Regions from separate parts of the Mesorhizobium sp. M0894 genome, predicted to be linked through region 2. Evidence: riboswitches for the same ligand, from Rfam matches in the RefSeq annotation. Region 2 holds a riboswitch; each other region holds the start of a gene.
What was found. Region 2 has a riboswitch for cobalamin ahead of NKH91_RS10480 (DUF1636 family protein). Riboswitches for the same ligand answer to the same signal wherever they lie in the genome.
Positions count from the first base shown of each region.

Region 1: it holds a riboswitch for cobalamin, as region 2 does, so the genes downstream of both, NKH91_RS30465 (ATP-binding cassette domain-containing protein) here and NKH91_RS10480 (DUF1636 family protein) in region 2, are expected to answer to the same signal.
Region 3: it holds a riboswitch for cobalamin, as region 2 does, so the genes downstream of both, metE (5-methyltetrahydropteroyltriglutamate--homocysteine S-methyltransferase) here and NKH91_RS10480 (DUF1636 family protein) in region 2, are expected to answer to the same signal.

Region 1 is NZ_JAMYOG010000029.1:37,688-43,307, forward strand. It holds gene NKH91_RS30445 (MarR family winged helix-turn-helix transcriptional regulator) at 1-352, opposite strand, end outside; gene NKH91_RS30450 (FecCD family ABC transporter permease) at 434-1,435, opposite strand; gene NKH91_RS30455 (ABC transporter substrate-binding protein) at 1,465-2,409, opposite strand; gene NKH91_RS30460 (ATP-binding cassette domain-containing protein) at 2,406-2,792, opposite strand; gene NKH91_RS30465 (ATP-binding cassette domain-containing protein) at 2,725-3,147, opposite strand; cobalamin riboswitch at 3,315-3,519, opposite strand; gene NKH91_RS30470 (GyrI-like domain-containing protein) at 3,796-4,629, shown strand; gene NKH91_RS30475 (bifunctional helix-turn-helix transcriptional regulator/GNAT family N-acetyltransferase) at 4,667-5,602, opposite strand.
Region 2 is NZ_JAMYOG010000004.1:267,697-273,316, forward strand. It holds gene NKH91_RS10470 (cobaltochelatase subunit CobN) at 1-2,478, opposite strand, end outside; gene cobW (cobalamin biosynthesis protein CobW) at 2,497-3,549, opposite strand; gene NKH91_RS10480 (DUF1636 family protein) at 3,546-3,980, opposite strand; cobalamin riboswitch at 4,019-4,222, opposite strand; gene NKH91_RS10485 (winged helix-turn-helix domain-containing protein) at 4,252-5,451, opposite strand.
Region 3 is NZ_JAMYOG010000021.1:15,780-21,399, forward strand. It holds gene NKH91_RS27805 (MFS transporter) at 196-1,824, shown strand; cobalamin riboswitch at 2,326-2,526, shown strand; gene metE (5-methyltetrahydropteroyltriglutamate--homocysteine S-methyltransferase) at 2,622-4,967, shown strand; gene NKH91_RS27815 (FMN-binding negative transcriptional regulator) at 5,048-5,263, opposite strand; gene NKH91_RS27820 (dihydrodipicolinate synthase family protein) at 5,298-5,620, opposite strand, start outside.

The sequences.
Region 1 (5,620 bases), on a different contig from region 2:
GCGATTCCTCATACACCTCGCCGGCAAGGCTCTTGACGTGGGCGTAGGCTGCGTTCGCCTTGGCGGTCGGGAAAATCATGCGCACTCGTCTGTCGGTTGCGTCGGGACGGCGCTCGATCCAGCCGCCCTCCTCCATGCGATCGACAAGACGCGAGACGCTGATCGGCTCGATTTCGAGAAGCTCGGCAAGCCGCGCCTGCGCGACACCCGCCTCCTTGGCGACGCGGACCAGAAGCCGCCATTGCGCCGAAGAAAGGCCAAAACCGCTGGCGCGCGCCTCGAAGCGCTTGCGCATCAGGCGCTGCACGTCGTGGATCAAAAAGCCCAATCTGTCGATGCCGTCGGAAACCATGAGCGACATATATAATAAGCGTGCTCATAATTCAAGGAGCCGGATTATGCCAGAGGGTGGCAAATGTGCATGGCAGTCACATCATGAGCGATTGCGAATGAGCATCGTGACCACGAAGAAAGCGCCGACCGAACTGGTGATGATGCCGATCGGCAGTTCCTGCGGCGGCAACAGCGTGCGCGCGAGAAGGTCGCTTGCCAGCAACAGCACCGCTCCGAAGAGGGCGCAGCTTGCAATCAGGCGCAGATGAAGCGGGCCGGCCAGGGTCCTGGACAGATGTGGGATCATCAAGCCAACGAAACCTATGACGCCTGCGACCGAGACAAGGATCGCCGTCGAGAAAGCGGCGACGAGAAATGTCATCCTGCGCATCCGCGCAACCGGCACGCCGAGGCTTTCAGCGGCATTCTCGCCGGCCAGGAAAGCGTCGAGCCGGCGGTGGTTCCAAAGTCCATAAACAAGGATGGTGCCTGCGCCCAGAGCAGCCAGCTCGATATTGTCCCAACGGGCCAGCCCGAGCCCGCCCATCGTCCAGAACAACACCGAGTGAGCGGCGCGCTGGTCTCCGGCAAAGACGAGATAGTTAGTCAAGGCGGTGAACATGAACGAGACGGCAAGCCCGGCGAGGATCAGCCGTTCGGGGCCTTGCCCCCTCACCCGCGAAACCAGCAAAAGCACGATGCCGGCGGCCAATACGCCGCCCGTGAAGGCCGCGACCGGCAACGTCCAGATACCGAAATGGTCGCCAAAAATGGTGATGACGGAAACCGCGCCGGCCGCGGCTCCGGACGACAGGCCGAACAAGAACGGATCTGCGAGGTCGTTGCGCGTTACCGTCTGCAGCAGCGCGCCGATGACGCCCAGCCCGGCGCCGACACAGATGGCCATAATCGTGCGCGGTAGCCTAAGATCGAGGACGATCTTGGCAATCGGGATCTTGCCGGCCGGACCGGACACGATGTCTCCGTCCAGCCCGGCGGCATGTCCGAGCGCAGCAATCACGTCGCTCAACGCGATGACCGTCGATCCATAGGCAATCGACAGCAGAGCAAGAGCGGCAATCGCTGCTGCTCCTGCTGTCATCGCCAATTCGAACGCTCTCTGGCGCAAGCTCAGAAAGCTTCCGGGTGCATCGCCCTGGCGATCTTGCCGATCCCCTCGATGTTGGCAGGCCCAGGCGTCAGTTCGGCATAGCGCAGCGCAATGAAGTGCTCATTTTTGACCGCCTCAGTCTCCTTCATCGCCGGATGAGCTTTCAGGAAATCGAGCAGTTTTCTGTAGCCGCCGTCCTGGTAGTCGAGCAGGATAAGAAATTGCGGATTGCGGGCCGCCACCGTCTCCCAATCCGTATTGCCCCAGCTCGTCGGCATGTCGGCCATGATGTTGTCGCCGCCCGCTGCGGCGATCATGGCGCTGGGGATCGCGAACTTGCCTGATGTGAAGGGTTTGTCTTCGCCGGAGTCGTAAAGAAACACACGCGTTCCCGTGCGGTCGCCGATCTTTGCCGTGATATCGGCGAGCTGCGCCTTCCAGTTCGAAACAAGCTTTCCCGCCTCCGCCTCCTTGCCAAAAATCTTGCCCAGCTTTTCGACATCACCATAGAGCAGGTCCATCGAGGCGGCGGGGCGGTTCTGGTCGAGATGGACGCAACTTTCCGTCAGCACCAGCGTCTTGATACCGTGCGGGGCCAGCGTATCGGGCGTCACCTCGCCGCCAGGCTTCATACCGTAATACCAGCCGGCGAAGAAGAAATCGGGCTCGACGGCGACGAGGTTTTCGAGGGTCGGGTATTTCGGCGCGAGTTCCGGGATCGCGCCCTGCTCGGCCTTGAATTCCGGACCGACCTTATACCATCCGGTGATGCCGGTCAGGCCGACGATCGATGGTTGCAGCCCCAGCGCGAAGGCCATCTCCGCCATGTTCAGATCTTGGATGACGGCGCGCTTCGGCGCGGCGTCGAACGTCAGCGGCGTGCCGCAGCTATCAACGGTTACCGGGAAAGCGAAGGCGGTCTGGGCAAGTAGGAGGGAGGCAAAAGACAGTACGATGCGTTTCACGGATGTTGCTCCTTGGTCAAATCGGGATGTGAAGAGGCGCGGTTCGGAACGTCGAAGACCGTGAGTTCGCGGTCTTCGGTGGGATGGCGCAGCCAAAGCACGTCAACGCCGAAAATCTCGCGGATCAACTTCTTGGTCAGCGCCTCGCGCGGACTGGCAAGTGCCTGCAGGCGGGCCTCGTTCATCACCGCGACCCTGGTGGCAAATGGCGTGACAAGCGACAGATCATGAAGCACCGCCACGACGGTCATGCCAAACTGCGATACGAGTTCGAGAAGGTCGCTGCGGGCGCGCGGATCGAGATGATTGGTCGGTTCATCGAGGAACAGGATTTTGGGCTCCTGGGCGATGGCGCGCCAACTGGGCGCGTTGCCGCTCGCCACCGGATAGCGAGCCGATCGTGCGGCCGAGCAGCGGCAGCAGGCCGGTTCTGCGAAGTGCTTCAATGACGATGTCGCGTTGCTCGCTCCTCCGTCGCAAGCCGGCATGCGGGACGCGCCCAAGCTCGACGTAGTCGATCACGGCAAGCCGCGGATCAGGCTGGTCGGTCTGGCCAACGACCGCCATGTGCAGTGCCCGCTCGGCGGCCGAAAACCTCTCCAGCCGGCGTCCGGAAAATCTCACATCTCCCGCGCTTGGCCGCAGCGTACCGCATAGCATGCGCAGCAGCGTCGTCTTGCCGGCGCCATTGGGGCCGATGATGGCGAGGCGGTCGCCCGGCGCTATCGAAAGGCTCACCGCGCTGACCAGGCACCGGCCATTCGTCGTCGCGCTCAGTTCACACGCTTCAAGAAGAGGCTGGGAGGCGTCCAACTTACCGTCACTTTCTCAATGGCGACGGAAGGAAGCTGGACGGACCGGCCGACAAGACCGATGTCCACGTCTCCTCCCGGCACACCCCGTCCGGTCAACTCATGCTGATGGCAGGTCTCCTGGCTCGCGGGTCTTTGCGCCATCCTGCCTTCCCAGCCTTGCCGGCCAGTGGCACTTCGGATTTTTGCTAACCGCTTACAGTTGCGGGGGCAGCCGCGGCCTCGATCCGAAGATCTCACCGTGTTCCCTTTTCACCCCTTGCCTTTCGACTCGGGGACCATCAGTCAGCCACCCTAGTTTTCCGCCAATCACAGCGCAATAAGTCTTGTCAGAAGGAGCCATATAGACCTCGTGATGTAATAACGTTACATTTAAAAGGACGTTTGCCCGCTTCCTGTCAAGCCTTTTCGCGCGATTTGCGACTTGCCGACGACCGTCGCTCTCGATTTGCGCAGTGCGCAATTTCGATCAAACTGCCTCCGCCAGGAAGCGGCACCATAATCTTGCCAATATAAGACATGGCCAATGTAAAGACTGGGCCAATGCGGAGACTGGGCCAATGCGAGGTGCCAAATGAATCCGACCGAGAAGGCGCTGTGGTTCGTCGAAAGCCATCTGCCCGAAGCAGTCTCGCTGGACGATGTCGCCAAGATCAGCGGGGTGTCGCGCTTTCATGTGACGCGGGCTTTCGGCGCGGCTACCGGCCGTTCGGTGATGAGCTACGTCCGTTCTCGCCGACTGACCGAAGCGGCGCGCAAGCTTGGCGCCGGCGCACCCGACATCCTCTCGGTCGCGCTCGACGCCGGCTATGCCTCGCATGAGGCCTTCACCCGCGCCTTCCGCGACCAGTTCGGCACCACGCCGGAACTGGTGCGCGCACAAGGCTCGCTCGACAACCTCGATCTTGTGGAGCCGATCCTGATGGACCAGTCCTTTCTCGCCACTCTCGAACCGCCGCGTTTTGAGACCAGCCGGCCGTTTCTCATCGCCGGTCTCGGCGAGCGCTACAGCTGCGAAACCAGCGCCGGCATCCCGATGCAGTGGCAGCGGTTCGGCCCCTATATTGGCAACATTCCTGGCGAGATCGGCGACGTCGCCTATGGCGTCTGCGTCAACGGCGACGACGCCGGCAATTTCGACTACATCGCTGGCGTCGAAGTGTCCGATTTTTCGGACCTGCCGAGGGAGTTTTGGCGTGTGCGCGTGCCGGCGCAGAAATACGCCGTGTTCGCCCATCGTGACCATATCTCGACCATCCGCCGCACGGTCAACACGATCTGGAACAAATGGCTGCCAGCCTCTGGGCACGAGATCGCCGATGCGCCGGAATTCGAGCGTTACGGCCCCGAATTTGATCCGCACAGCGGCAATGGCGGGCTGGAAATCTGGATACCGGTCAAAGGGTGAGGTACGGCAGGCCGACGCCGAAGCGCCGGAAGCGCTGCTACAACTCCAAATTCCAGTTCTGGCCGACCAGATCCTGGCCGAAGGAATGGTGGCGCTCCTCGTTGGTCAATTTAAAGCCCGCAGCCTCATAGATGTGGCGGGCGGCGGCGAGCACGTCGTTGGTCCACAGCGTCAGTGTCCTGTAACCCGTGGGGCGGCAAAAGCCGATACATTCCTCGACCAGCCGCTTGCCGATGCCGAGACCTCGCGCCGAGGGCTCGACGTAGAGCAGGCGCAATTTCGCCACCGCGTCCGACTGGCGCACGACGAAGACGGAGCCGACGACCTCGCCTTCCCGCTCGGCGATCCAGCTGCGTTCCCATTTCGGATCGAAGGATTTGACGAAGGCACCGAGGATTTCGGCGACCAGCGCTTCATAGGTTTCGTCCCAGCCATATTCCTGCGCGTAGAGCAGGCCCTGGCGATGAATAATCCAGCCGATGTCGCCGACTTGCAGAGGCCGCAGCATATAGGGAATTTTGGGCTCGGCGCTTCCGCCCAGCAAACGCTGCACCGTCTGCATGGCTTTGACCAGCCTGTCCTGTTCGGCATCCGAAAGCCGGTCGAGCAAAGCCGCGACCTGGTCGTGCGAGCCCTGGTTCAGCGGTGCGAAGGCCTGCCGCCCGGCCTTGGTCAGCGCGATCGACGAGCGCCGCGCATCCGCCTCGATCGTGGCACGCTCGACCAGATCACGCTCCTCGAACTTCTTCAGCAGCCGGCTGAGATAACCGGCATCGAGGCCGAGATCGCGCCCAAGATCGGTGGCGGTCAGGCCATCGCGATGCGCCAGCTCATAGAGCACCCGCGCCTCGGTCAGCGAGAAGGTGCTTTTCAGCAGCCCTTCGTCGAGCAGCCCGATCTGGCGGGTATAAAAGCGGTTGAAGGCCCGCACCGCGTCGATCCGCTCCTTGCCTGGGTGATGATGAATGGTCATGGCATCCTCCTCCGGGCA
Region 2 (5,620 bases):
GGCTGCCGCACTCTGCTCGCGCAAAGGATCGGTTTCGCCCTCAGGCGAGCGACCGTAGATATGCAGGCCGTCCTTGATGGCGAAATCCTTGAGATCGCAGAGCCAGGCGTCGATGCGGCGCAAGGCTTCGTCGGCTGCGTCGGTCCTGGCGACGCCGGCCTCTGAGGCGAGGCCGGTCTTTTCCGCAGTCTCGACGATCAGCTTCGCCAGGCGGTCGCGGCGGCGGCGGTCGAGCCCGTCGGCCTGGGCATATTCGTCAACCAGTCGCTCGAGTTTATGCTGCTCTTCGTCCAGCCCGGCGCCGGTCAGCGGCGGCGGCAGATGGCCAAGCGTGACGGCGGCAATGCGTCGCTTGGCTTGTGCTGCCTCGCCGGGGTTGGAGACGATGAAAGGATAAATGACGGGCAGGGGGCCGGTGACGATTTCGGGAAAGCAGTTTTCGCTGAGCGCCACGGTCTTGCCGGGCAGCCACTCCAGCGTGCCGTGGGCGCCGACATGGATAATTGCATGGATGCCGAGCGACTTACGCAGCCACAAGCCAAAGGCGATCAGTGCATGGCGCGGCGGCAGTGTCGGGTCGTGATAGTCGGCGCGGCGGTCGGCTGAGCGCCCGCGATCAGGGGCGAGGGCTACGGTGATATTGCCGAAGGTGGCGGCGCGGAAGGGGAATTTTGCGGTGGTGGGCGCTTGGACACCCCCCTCTGCCCTGCCGGACATCTCCCCTTCAAGGGGGAAGATTGGCAGTTCGGCTGCCGGCTCTCCCTTAACGCCCTTGGTAGTTGGCGAAAGCAGAGACAACAGCGCAATCTCCCCCCTTGAAGGGGAGATGTCCGGCAGCACAGAGGGGGGTGCCTCGCGCGAACCTGTCTCATCATCCGTATTCCCCCATGCGGCCTCCACCGCAGCGATGGCCGCCGGCGGCAATTCCTTCGAGAAGGTCAGATAATCCTGCAAAGCCAGTCCCTGGTCGGCTGGCTCCAGCACCTCCAGCAACTGACGCGGCGTTTGCGGAATCCCTTCAACGGCGTAGCCCTGTTCGCTCAGGTCGTGCAGCATCGCCAGCACGCTGGACGGCACGTCGAGACCGACGGCATAGCCGGTGCGGCCGGGCGCGCTCGGATAGTCGGGGATCAGGATGGCGAGCTTGCGCTCCGCACGCGGCGTCCGCTGCAGACGCACGAAGGCCTCGATACGGTTCGCGACCTGCGCCACGCGGTCAGGCTCTGGCCGGTTGGCGAAGGCGCGGAAGGCCAATGCCGGATCGATCTCGCTTTCGCTCTTGAAGGAAATGGCGCCGGCCAGGATGCGGCCGTCGAGCTCGGGCAGGACGACATGCATGGCAAGGTCGGCGGGCGCCAGGCCGCGCTGGTTGTTCTGCCAGATGTCGCGGCGGGTGGTCGCGACGACGACCTGGAACACCGGCACTCCGGCGCGGTCGAACAGCGTCTCGACGCCGGGTTCGGCGCCCGAGGCGAAAGCTGTGGCGGTGATGATGGCGGCAGGGTTCAGCGCGGCAAACGCGGTTTCGACAACGGCGAGCGATGCCGCGTCCTTGAGGCTGGAGACGAAGATGGGGACCGGCGCTATGCCACGCTGCCCGAGCGCCTCGACAAGCGCATCGATGGGCGCGACATCGGCGGCGAGCAGCATCGAGCGGTAGAACAGGATGGGGATGATGGGGGCGGGTTCGGCGGACGGTAGATTTAGGCTGCGTTCCGTCGCGCCCCCCTCTGTCCTGCCGGACATCTCCCCCACAAGGGGGGAGATCGCCTGGTCATCGTCGCCTTCGTCAATGTTCGATGTTGCAGAAGTCGCGAGACGGTCAGTGACAGCCGATCTCCCCCCTTGTGGGGGAGATGTCCGGCAGGACAGAGGGGGGCGCGACGGAATGCCGACGCTTGATAAGTCCATTCTTTCTATAACGCCGCGTCCCGGCTCGTAAAATCCCGCCTTTGGCACGCTGACAGGTTCAGCGACCGCCGCACCCGATCCGGCGAGACTTGCCAACCTCTGCACCAGCGCCGTCATATTCGCCGGGCCACCTTCGCGGAAATAGTCGAGCAGACCATCAAGTTCCTGGCGCGGCAGCGTCGAGCCTTCGATCAGCCGCAAATCCTCGTCGTGGCTCTCGCCCGGTAGGAGCGCCAGCTTAATACCGCGATTTCGCGCGACAACGGCAAGCTGGTCGCAGCCGTAGCGCCACCAGTCGTAACCGCCGAGGATGCGGACCAGGACGACCTTGGCGTGGCGGGCGACGCTGTCGATCCAGAGGTCGACGGACATCGGGTGGCGCAGGTCGCGCAAGGCGGCGAGCCGCATCGACGGCAGGCGGTCCGCATCTGCCTTCCACGCCGCCGCCAGCCCGGCGAGGTCGCTGTCGGTGAAGGACAGCGCCACGACATCCGCAGGCGTTTGCCTGAGATCGACAGGCTCGGCGAGATCGTCGAGCGAGGCGGATGTGGTGGTGAGGATGTGCATCGCGGCTCGTACCTGGGATCAGCCGGCGAGGATACGCTCGATCGCCGGGCGGTTCAGCCCTTTCAGGCCGATGACGACGAGGCGCGAGCGGCGATCGTCTTCAGCGGTCCAGGCGCGGTCGTAATAGTGGTTGACGCGCGGACCGACGGCCTGCAGCAAGAGCCGCATCGGCTTGCCGCCGACGTCGACGAAACCCTTGACGCGCAATACGTTTTCTTCCTCCGCCGCCGTGGCGACGCGTTGTGCCAGCTCGTCCGGATCGGACACCGACGCAATGTCGATGACGAACGAGTCAAAGTCGTCATGTTCGTGGTCGAGCTCGTCGTCGTGATGGGTCTTGCGGTTCTCGATGTCGTCCTCGACGGCGAGACCAAGGCCGAGCAGCACCGACGGATCGACCTTGCCTTGCGAGGTCGGCACGATCTTCACCGCCCGCGCAACATGCTTGCCGATGACGGCATTGGCGCGCGCCGCGCCGGCTGCGTCCAGCAGGTCGCTCTTCGACAGGATGATCAGGTCGGCACAAGCGAGCTGGTCTTCGAACACCTCCTCGACAGGATCGTCATGGTCGAGCGTCTCGTCCTGCGCGCGCTGCGCCTGCAGGGCGTCCATGTCGTTGGCAACGCGGCCATCAGCCAGCGCCGGCCCGTCGACGACGGCGATGACGCCATCGACCGTGACGCGGCTTTTCACCGACGGCCACTGGAAGGCCTGGACCAGCGGCTTGGGCAGGGCCAGCCCGGACGTCTCGATCAGGATGTGGTCGACCTTCGGCGTCAGCGACAGGATCTGGTCGAGCGCGGGGACAAAGTCGTCGGCGACAGTGCAGCAGATGCAGCCATTGGCCAGCTCGACGATGTTTTCCTCGGGGCAAGTGTCGATGCCGCAGCCCTTCAGGATCTCGCCGTCGATGCCGATATCGCCGAACTCGTTGACGATGATGGCCAGGCGCTTGCCTTTGGCGTTTTCGAGCAAATGGCGGATCAGCGTCGTCTTGCCGGCGCCGAGAAAGCCGGTGACGACGGTGCAGGGGACGCGCGAAACGTTGGCGGCCGAATCTGGGGAAGTCATATCAAGTCCTTCAAAAGGTCGAGGGGAGGGATGCGGGCAACCAAGCCGCGCTTCAGGCAATCGGGACGGCCGCGCCACGGAATGAGGCCGTCCGTCGAAGTAGCGAACAGCTTTGCCCCCGTCACCAGATCGGTGCCGCTGGTCGTGGTCAGGTCGCCGAAGACATAGCTCCAGCAGCCGTCGCGCAGCATCGCGGCGCTGAGCCGGCGCTTGCAATTGCCGAGGCATTCGACGGTGCGGATTTTAATGTTTTCGCTGGAAGCGGCGCGGCGCGTGTGCTCGGCGAGCAGTTCGCCGGCGCGGGGATAAGCGTCCGAACCGGTCTCGTCACGGCAGGACGAGCAGACGATGACGGTAACGCCGGCCGGGGAATCACCATGGCCGGACAATAAATCCGCTGTCTCAGCCGGAAAACTGCTGTCGCGTTCCAAATCAGGCTCCTTGCCCGGAAAACCCGCCAGGCGATCGGATTCTTATGTCCTAGACGGCAGGTCTCCTGGCTCGCGGGTCATCGCCTGGGTGCCGCCTTCCCGGGAATATCCCAGTGGTTTTCGGCCTTGGCTCGTCGCTTACAGTTGCGGGGACAGCCGCGGATTTGAAATCGAGATTTCGCACCGCATTCCCTCTTGGCCCTTGCCGTTGCGGGCAGGGGACCGTCTGGAACGGATTTAGGCTTGTGAAGGCAGTCGTGTCAACGCACGTCTATGACGCGGCGATATCTGCGAGCGGCTGGCCGAGGTCGCCGGCAGCCGTCACCTCGATGCGCTCGAGCCCGAGCCAACCCTGCATCTGCTTCAATTCCTCGAAAAGGGCGGCGGCAGTTTGCGGCGGGGCGCCGGGCTCCGAATAGGCGGCATGGACGCGCAATACGCCGGCCGGGCGGTCGGCCCTGAGGTCGACGCGCCCGACGATGCTGTCGCCGAGCAGGAACGGCAGCACATAATAGCCATACTGGCGCTTTTCGGCCGGCGTGTAGATCTCGATGCGGTAGTGGAAGTCGAACAACCGCTCGGTGCGCGACCGCTCGAAGACGACGGGATCGAACGGCGCAAGCAAGGCGCGCGCCTCGATCCTGCGCGGCAAACGGGCGTCCTTGTGGAGATAGGCTGTTTTGCTCCAGCCTTCGACGCTCACCGGCAACAGGTCGCCAGCCTCGACCAGTTCCTCGATGCGGCCCTTGATGTCGGCGGGCGAGAGGCGGAAATAGTCGCGCAGATCGCCCGCCGTGGCGACGCCATGGGCGCGGGCGGAGATGCGCAGCAGTTCGCGGTGGGCGTCCGCGGGGGACGGAACTGGCAAAGCGAGTACCGTTGGCGGCAGCACGCGCTCCGGCAGATCGTAGAACCGCTCGAAACCACGCCGGTGCGCCGTGGTGATGCGGCCCGCCCAGAACAGCCATTCGAAGGCATGCTTGGCATGGCTCCAGCCCCACCAGCCGCCCGAGCCCTTCTGGCCTTCGAAAGCCGACGCCGCGATCGGGCCTCGTTCAGCGACCTCGCGATAGATGTCCTCAATGTAGGCGGCGTGCTCGCGGCCCCATTTTGCCAGTCCGCTGTACATTTCCTCGCCGCGCTCGGCCCGCCGCATGCGCCAGCGCATCAGCGGATAGGTCTCGACGGGCAAGAACGAGGCTTCATGCGCCCAATATTCGAAGACCATGCGCTTGCGTGTCACCGCGGCGTCGTCGAGCAGCGCCAGCTTGTAGGGGCCAAGCCGCGAATAGAGCGGCATATAATGGGCGCGAACCACGGCGCTGACGGAATCGATCTGCAGCAGGCCGGTACGTGCAAGCACCCGGGCCAGATGCCGGCGGTCAGGCGTGCCGCTGGGGCGCGGGTCATTGAATCCCTGTGCCGCAAGCGCAATGCGACGGGCCAGGGCAAGCGAGATTTTTTCTTTCATGAAGGCGGTATCCGGACGATGTTAGACAGAGAAAATGACCTGCGATTCCGCCCCATGCTAGCAAGGTTTTGGCGGCATCTATGTCAGGAGAGAAAAGTGGAGTGAAAAGTGAAGGAAATCAAACAGGAGCGGATCGGACCAGTTTTCCCGGATATGCCGTCCAGCACCG
Region 3 (5,620 bases), on a different contig from region 2:
AGTGATGCCGGTCTTCGATGGCTGACCCATCTGGGGAGATTTGAGCGGCTTCGCGCGTCCTGCGCATGCCTGTAAGGCCGCCAGTTTTCTGGGTTAGCAGGCGCGCCACTGTGGCAGCTTGGCTTGTACGGCGAGGCCATGGTTGAGTGAGGCGAACCAAATCCAGCCCCGCGGTCGATCCCGAAGCTTCCCACAATGGCGAAGAGAACATCTTCACTCGTTCCTTTTCAGCACAAGACCTTCCGTTCGCTATGGTCGGCTGCACTCGTTTCGAACCTTGGCACCCTGGTGGAAGGTGTGGCGGCGGCCTGGCTGATGACGAGCATCGCCACCTCCCATGGAATGGTGGCGCTCGTCCAGTCATCGACCACCCTCCCCTACATGATCTTCTCGCTCGCGGCGGGAGCGCTCGCGGACAACTTTGACCGTCGCCGGATCATGTTGACTGCGCAACTGCTGATGGTCTGCGTATCCGCCTTCCTGGCGTTCCTGACCTATGCGGGGGAAATGACACCCTGGACCCTTCTGGGTCTCACCTTCCTGATCGGCTGTGGTTGGGCATTGCACGATCCCTCTTGGCAAGCCTCGATGGGGGATATCCTGCCTCGCGAACACCTGCCTAGCGCGGTTGCGCTCAACGGCATGAGCTACAATCTCATGCGCAGCATCGGGCCGGCGATTGGCGGCATAATCGTGGCCACAGCCGGTGCGGCCTTCGCGTTCCTGTTCAACGTCTTTTGCTACTTCGCTCTGATCGCTGCGCTGTTGCGGTGGAAAGCCGTACGGACACGACAAGCGCTGCCGCGGGAGGCTTTCGGCAGTGCGATGGCGGCGGGCTTCCGTTACGTGCTCTTGTCGCCGAACCTTCTCAAGGTCATGTGCCGGAGTTTCATTTTCGGCCTCACCGCCGTTGTCATTTTGGCTCTCCTGCCGTTGGTTGCTCGCGAACAGATCAAAGGGACCGCGGTCACCTACGGCGTGATGCTCGGCTTCTTCGGCCTGGGAGCGATTTGCGGCGCGCTCCTCATCGGGCGGGTCCGAGAAGTTCTCTCCAACGAATGGGTCATTCGCGGTGCGTTCTTTATACTGGCGATCAGCTGCTTCTTTCTGGCATGGAGTGAGCACGTTTGGCTGAGCTGTCTCCTCCTCATGCCGGCCGGTGCGGCCTGGATTCAATCATTCTCGCTGTTTAACGTCACAGTGCAGCTTTCGGCGCCGCGGTGGGTGGTTGGACGCGCCCTGTCTCTCTATCAGACGGCCACATACGGCGGCATGGCGGCGGGAAGCTGGCTTTGGGGCGAACTGGCGGATGTCCAAGGTGTTTCGGGAGCCTTCCTCGTCGCCAGCGTGGTTCTTGTGATTGGTGGACTGATGGGGATCGTTCTGCGTCAGCCGGATTTCGAAACGCTCAATCTGGATCCGACCAACAAGTTCAGCGAACCGACGCTGCAACTTGACCTGCGGCCACGAAGCGGTCCGATCATGGTGATGGTCGATTATCGTATCGATCAGAGAGATGTCCCAGAATTTCTCAGTGTGATGACATCGTGGCGAAAAGCCCGGCTGCGAGATGGCGCCAGACAATGGGCGTTGCTGCGTGACCTGGAAAAGCCCGAACTATGGACCGAGTGCTATCATGTGCCAACCTGGGTCGAGTATGTTCGCCACAACAACAGGCAGACCCAGGATGACGCCGAAATCGTTGCGCGCCTGGAAGCGCTGCACCGTGGCGATTGTCCGCCCAAGACGCATCACAAGATCGAACGCCAAACCGTGCGCGTGCACGACGATTTGCCGCTCAGGCCTCATTTGGACAGGACTTGAGCTGGCCCGGTGGTTTGAGCCGGGTTACCTTGAGCCGGTGGGCTGCGAACAAGCAGTTCGAGACATTGGCCTCGATCACTTCGCAACACGCCGCTGCGCCTGGCCTCGGTGTGCTCCCCCCGAAATCGTTGTGTCATATCACCGAGGGCATCACGGCCAACAGCTTCCACATGGGCAACAGCCTCGCCATTGAGCCGAATATGGTCGCGAGCAGATCACCAACGAAGCGGTCGGAACCTCGGAGCCGAAGTTCGACGCCGAGGTGGTTCGCATGATGCGCTAAGCAGCACCACGGCGCTTGCCGGTGTGTTTGCTGCCGGCAGCCGACGAACTCCTATCCTCCTGGACAAGGGCGCCGTGCGTCATTGCTTTGATTTACCGGCCGCTCAAGGCTTCCACAGTTTTCGCTTTCGAGGCGACCTTTGGAACATGCCAACGGAAATTTAACATAACGACATAAACATTTCTTTATGCGGCGTTGACAAAGAAGCGAACTGCTGTAATTGTCTCCCGCGTCGTGGTTCTCCGTACGGCGCTGCCGCAGCGGAGCTAAGAGGGAAGCCGGTGCGATGCCGGCGCTGCCCCCGCAACTGTTAGCGGCGAGCCAACCCCACTCATGTCACTGAGGCGAATAGCCTTGGGAAGACGGGTAGAGGCTATGACCCCGCGAGCCAGGAGACCTGCCACGGCGAATTACGTCCACGGGCGGGGTGTCTCGGTGGCCGCTGCAGCCTGGCGTTCGTGCCGGCCTGCTAGCGCCTTCCTTGTCACCGACGCCCCAACCATCGGGGTCTGGCATGACTGTCTCTCAGCAAATTCCTGTAGCAACGCTCGGCGTGCCCCGCTTCGGTCGTCGGCGAGAACTGAAATTCGCGCTTGAAAGCTACTGGTCCGGAAAATCGTCCGCTGCCGACCTTCTCACGACCGCGAAGGCGCTCCGTGCCGCTAGCTGGGAGGAGCAGCACGATCGCGGCGTGTCGAAAATCCCGTCGAACGACTTCTCGCTCTACGACCATGTGCTCGACACCGCAGCCATGGTCGGCGCCGTTCCATCCCGTTACGGCTGGAATAGCGGCGAGGTTCCACTTCACATCTACTTCGCAATGGCGCGGGGCAACCAGGGTCAGACGGAGGATTGTCGACACGCTGGTCACCAGCAGGCGGCTCATCGGTCTGATGTAACCGCGATGGAAATGACCAAGTGGTTTGACACCAACTATCACTACATTGTGCCGGAACTCAACGATGATCAGACGTTCGCCCTCTCGTCGACGAAACCGGTCGATTACTTCATCGAGGCTAAAGCTCTCGGCGTTCACACACGCCCAGTCATCCTTGGACCGATCACCTTCCTCAAGCTGGCGAAATCGCCTGCCGAAGGATTCGATCCCATCGCGCTCCTGCCGCGGCTGCTGCCCGTCTACGAGCAACTCCTGCAGAGGCTGAAGCTGTCTGGAGCCGACTGGGTGCAGATCGATGAGCCAGCGCTTGTCCTCGATCTGAACCCGAACGAACGAGCTGCGTTCGAATTCGCCTATGGCCAGCTGTCGAAAGCCGCGCCCGAGCTGAAGATCATGCTGGCTACCTATTTCGGGCCGCTGGGAGACAATCTCGAAACCGCGGTTTCTCTGCCCCTGGCCGGGCTGCATATTGATCTCGTGCGCGCTCCCGAGCAGCTGGAAACGGTGGGTCGGCTCGCACCGAAGGATCTGGTGCTCTCGCTTGGCTTGATCGATGGCCGCAACGTCTGGCGTGCGAACCTGCCCGCCATTCTCGACCGCATCAAACCGATCGTCGCCGGCTGGCCCTTGGACCGCGTCGAGATCGCGCCTTCTTGCTCGATGCTGCATGTGCCGATCGACCTCCGCATGGAGACGGAACTCGACGCGGACATCAGGTCGTGGCTCGCCTTCGCGGCCCAGAAGACCGACGAGTTGGTGTTGCTTGCCCGGGCCCTGTCCCAAGGCAGGGATGCGGTGGCAGGCGCGTTGAAAGCGTCTGCCGAGGCTGCCGCCACTCGCGTGACATCCACGAAGATCCATGACCCGCTAGTTGAGGGGCGGATCGCCAGCATTGACGACAGCATGAAGCGACGAGAGAGCGCTTTTGCCGAGCGCTCCAGAGTCCAGGCCGGCACGCTCGGGCTGCCGCCGTTCCCGACGACGACCATCGGGTCCTTCCCGCAGACGCCGCAGGTACGCAGGGCGCGGGCCGCTCATGCGAAGGGCCAGCTGAGCTATGTCGACTACGAGACCTTCCTGAAGAAGGAGATCGAGGCTGCAATTCGCTGGCAGGAAGAGATCGGGCTGGACGTGCTGGTGCACGGTGAGTTCGAACGAAACGACATGGTACAGCATTTCGGCGAGCAGCTGTCCGGCTTCGCCTTCACCCAGCATGCCTGGGTGCAGAGCTATGGGTCGCGTTACGTGCGCCCCCCCATCATCTTCGGCGACGTATCGAGGCCCAATCCGATGACGCTGCGCTGGTGGCAGTTCGCCCAGTCGCTTACGGAAAACCCTGTGAAGGGAATGCTCACAGGCCCAGTGACCATTCTCAACTGGTCTTTTGTTCGCGACGACGTACCCCGCTCCGAAGCATGCCGCCAGATCGCGCTCGCCATCCGCGACGAAGTGACGGATCTCGAATGGTCCGGCGCAAGGATGATCCAGATCGATGAGGCCGCGTTTCGCGAAGGATTGCCACTGCGCCAGTCTGATTGGAACGACTATCTCGACTGGGCTGTCGAATGCTTCCGGATCGCTTCAACGGGTGTAAAGGACGCGACTCAAATCCATACCCACATGTGCTATTCGGAGTTCAACGAGATCATCGACGCGATCGCTGAAATGGATGCGGATGTCATTTCGATTGAGACGTCGCGCTCGAAAATAGAACTGCTGGACGCCTTCACGAGCTCCAAATATCCGAACGAAATCGGGCCCGGAGTCTACGACATTCACTCACCACGTGTCCCGGAAGTCGGGGAGATTTCGGATCTCGTCATGCTTGCCCGCGAGCGACTGTCGGATTCCCAACTGTGGGTAAACCCGGACTGTGGCCTCAAAACACGCAAATGGGAGGAGGTCCGCCCTGCCCTCATGAACATGGTCGATGCAGCACGTGCGCTCCGGGAGAAAGTGTAGGCCGGAGGGTTTCCTGGTTGCTCACCATCGTGGTGAGTCACCGGCTGCCGCATGTCGGCCGTGAATGTGCCAAAACGCGATCACATCCGAGAATGTGCACTTTCCTTCGGCACGTGTACTAGTCGCGCAGGAGTAAAGGGTACCGTTTTCTCCCTGTGACGTGTCGAGTTCGAAGGGGATGTGATTGGCGTCGAGACGCTCCGGCCATGGGTTATCAGCATGCCAAGTGCACTGTTCTCGATCAGTTCGTAGAGGACTTCTCGGCTCGGTTCATCGAAATGCGCGGGTACATACATGACAGGTTCCTTCACTGGCCGCCGGGTTCGCTATTCACCGGTTGACATCCGATGGCAAGCGTTCCAACGCGGCGGCGATCTGGCGCTTCGCTGCTGAGGGCAGAGGCAGGATGGGACGCGGGGGGTCGGCACGGCAAATGTCGAGCAATTCGGCAAGTGCATAGACGACGCGAAGGCTCGAGAACTCCTTAAAGAGGCTCCAGAGCGGCGCAAGCGTGGCATCGATCCGTCGCGCTTCGGCCGCATCGCCCTGTTGCGCCGCCGTGACGATCTTCACGCAGACCTCGGGCAGGATGCCGGCGAGGACGCTGTACCATGTGTCGGCGCCGGCGATCATGGCCTCTGCGGCGTTCCAGT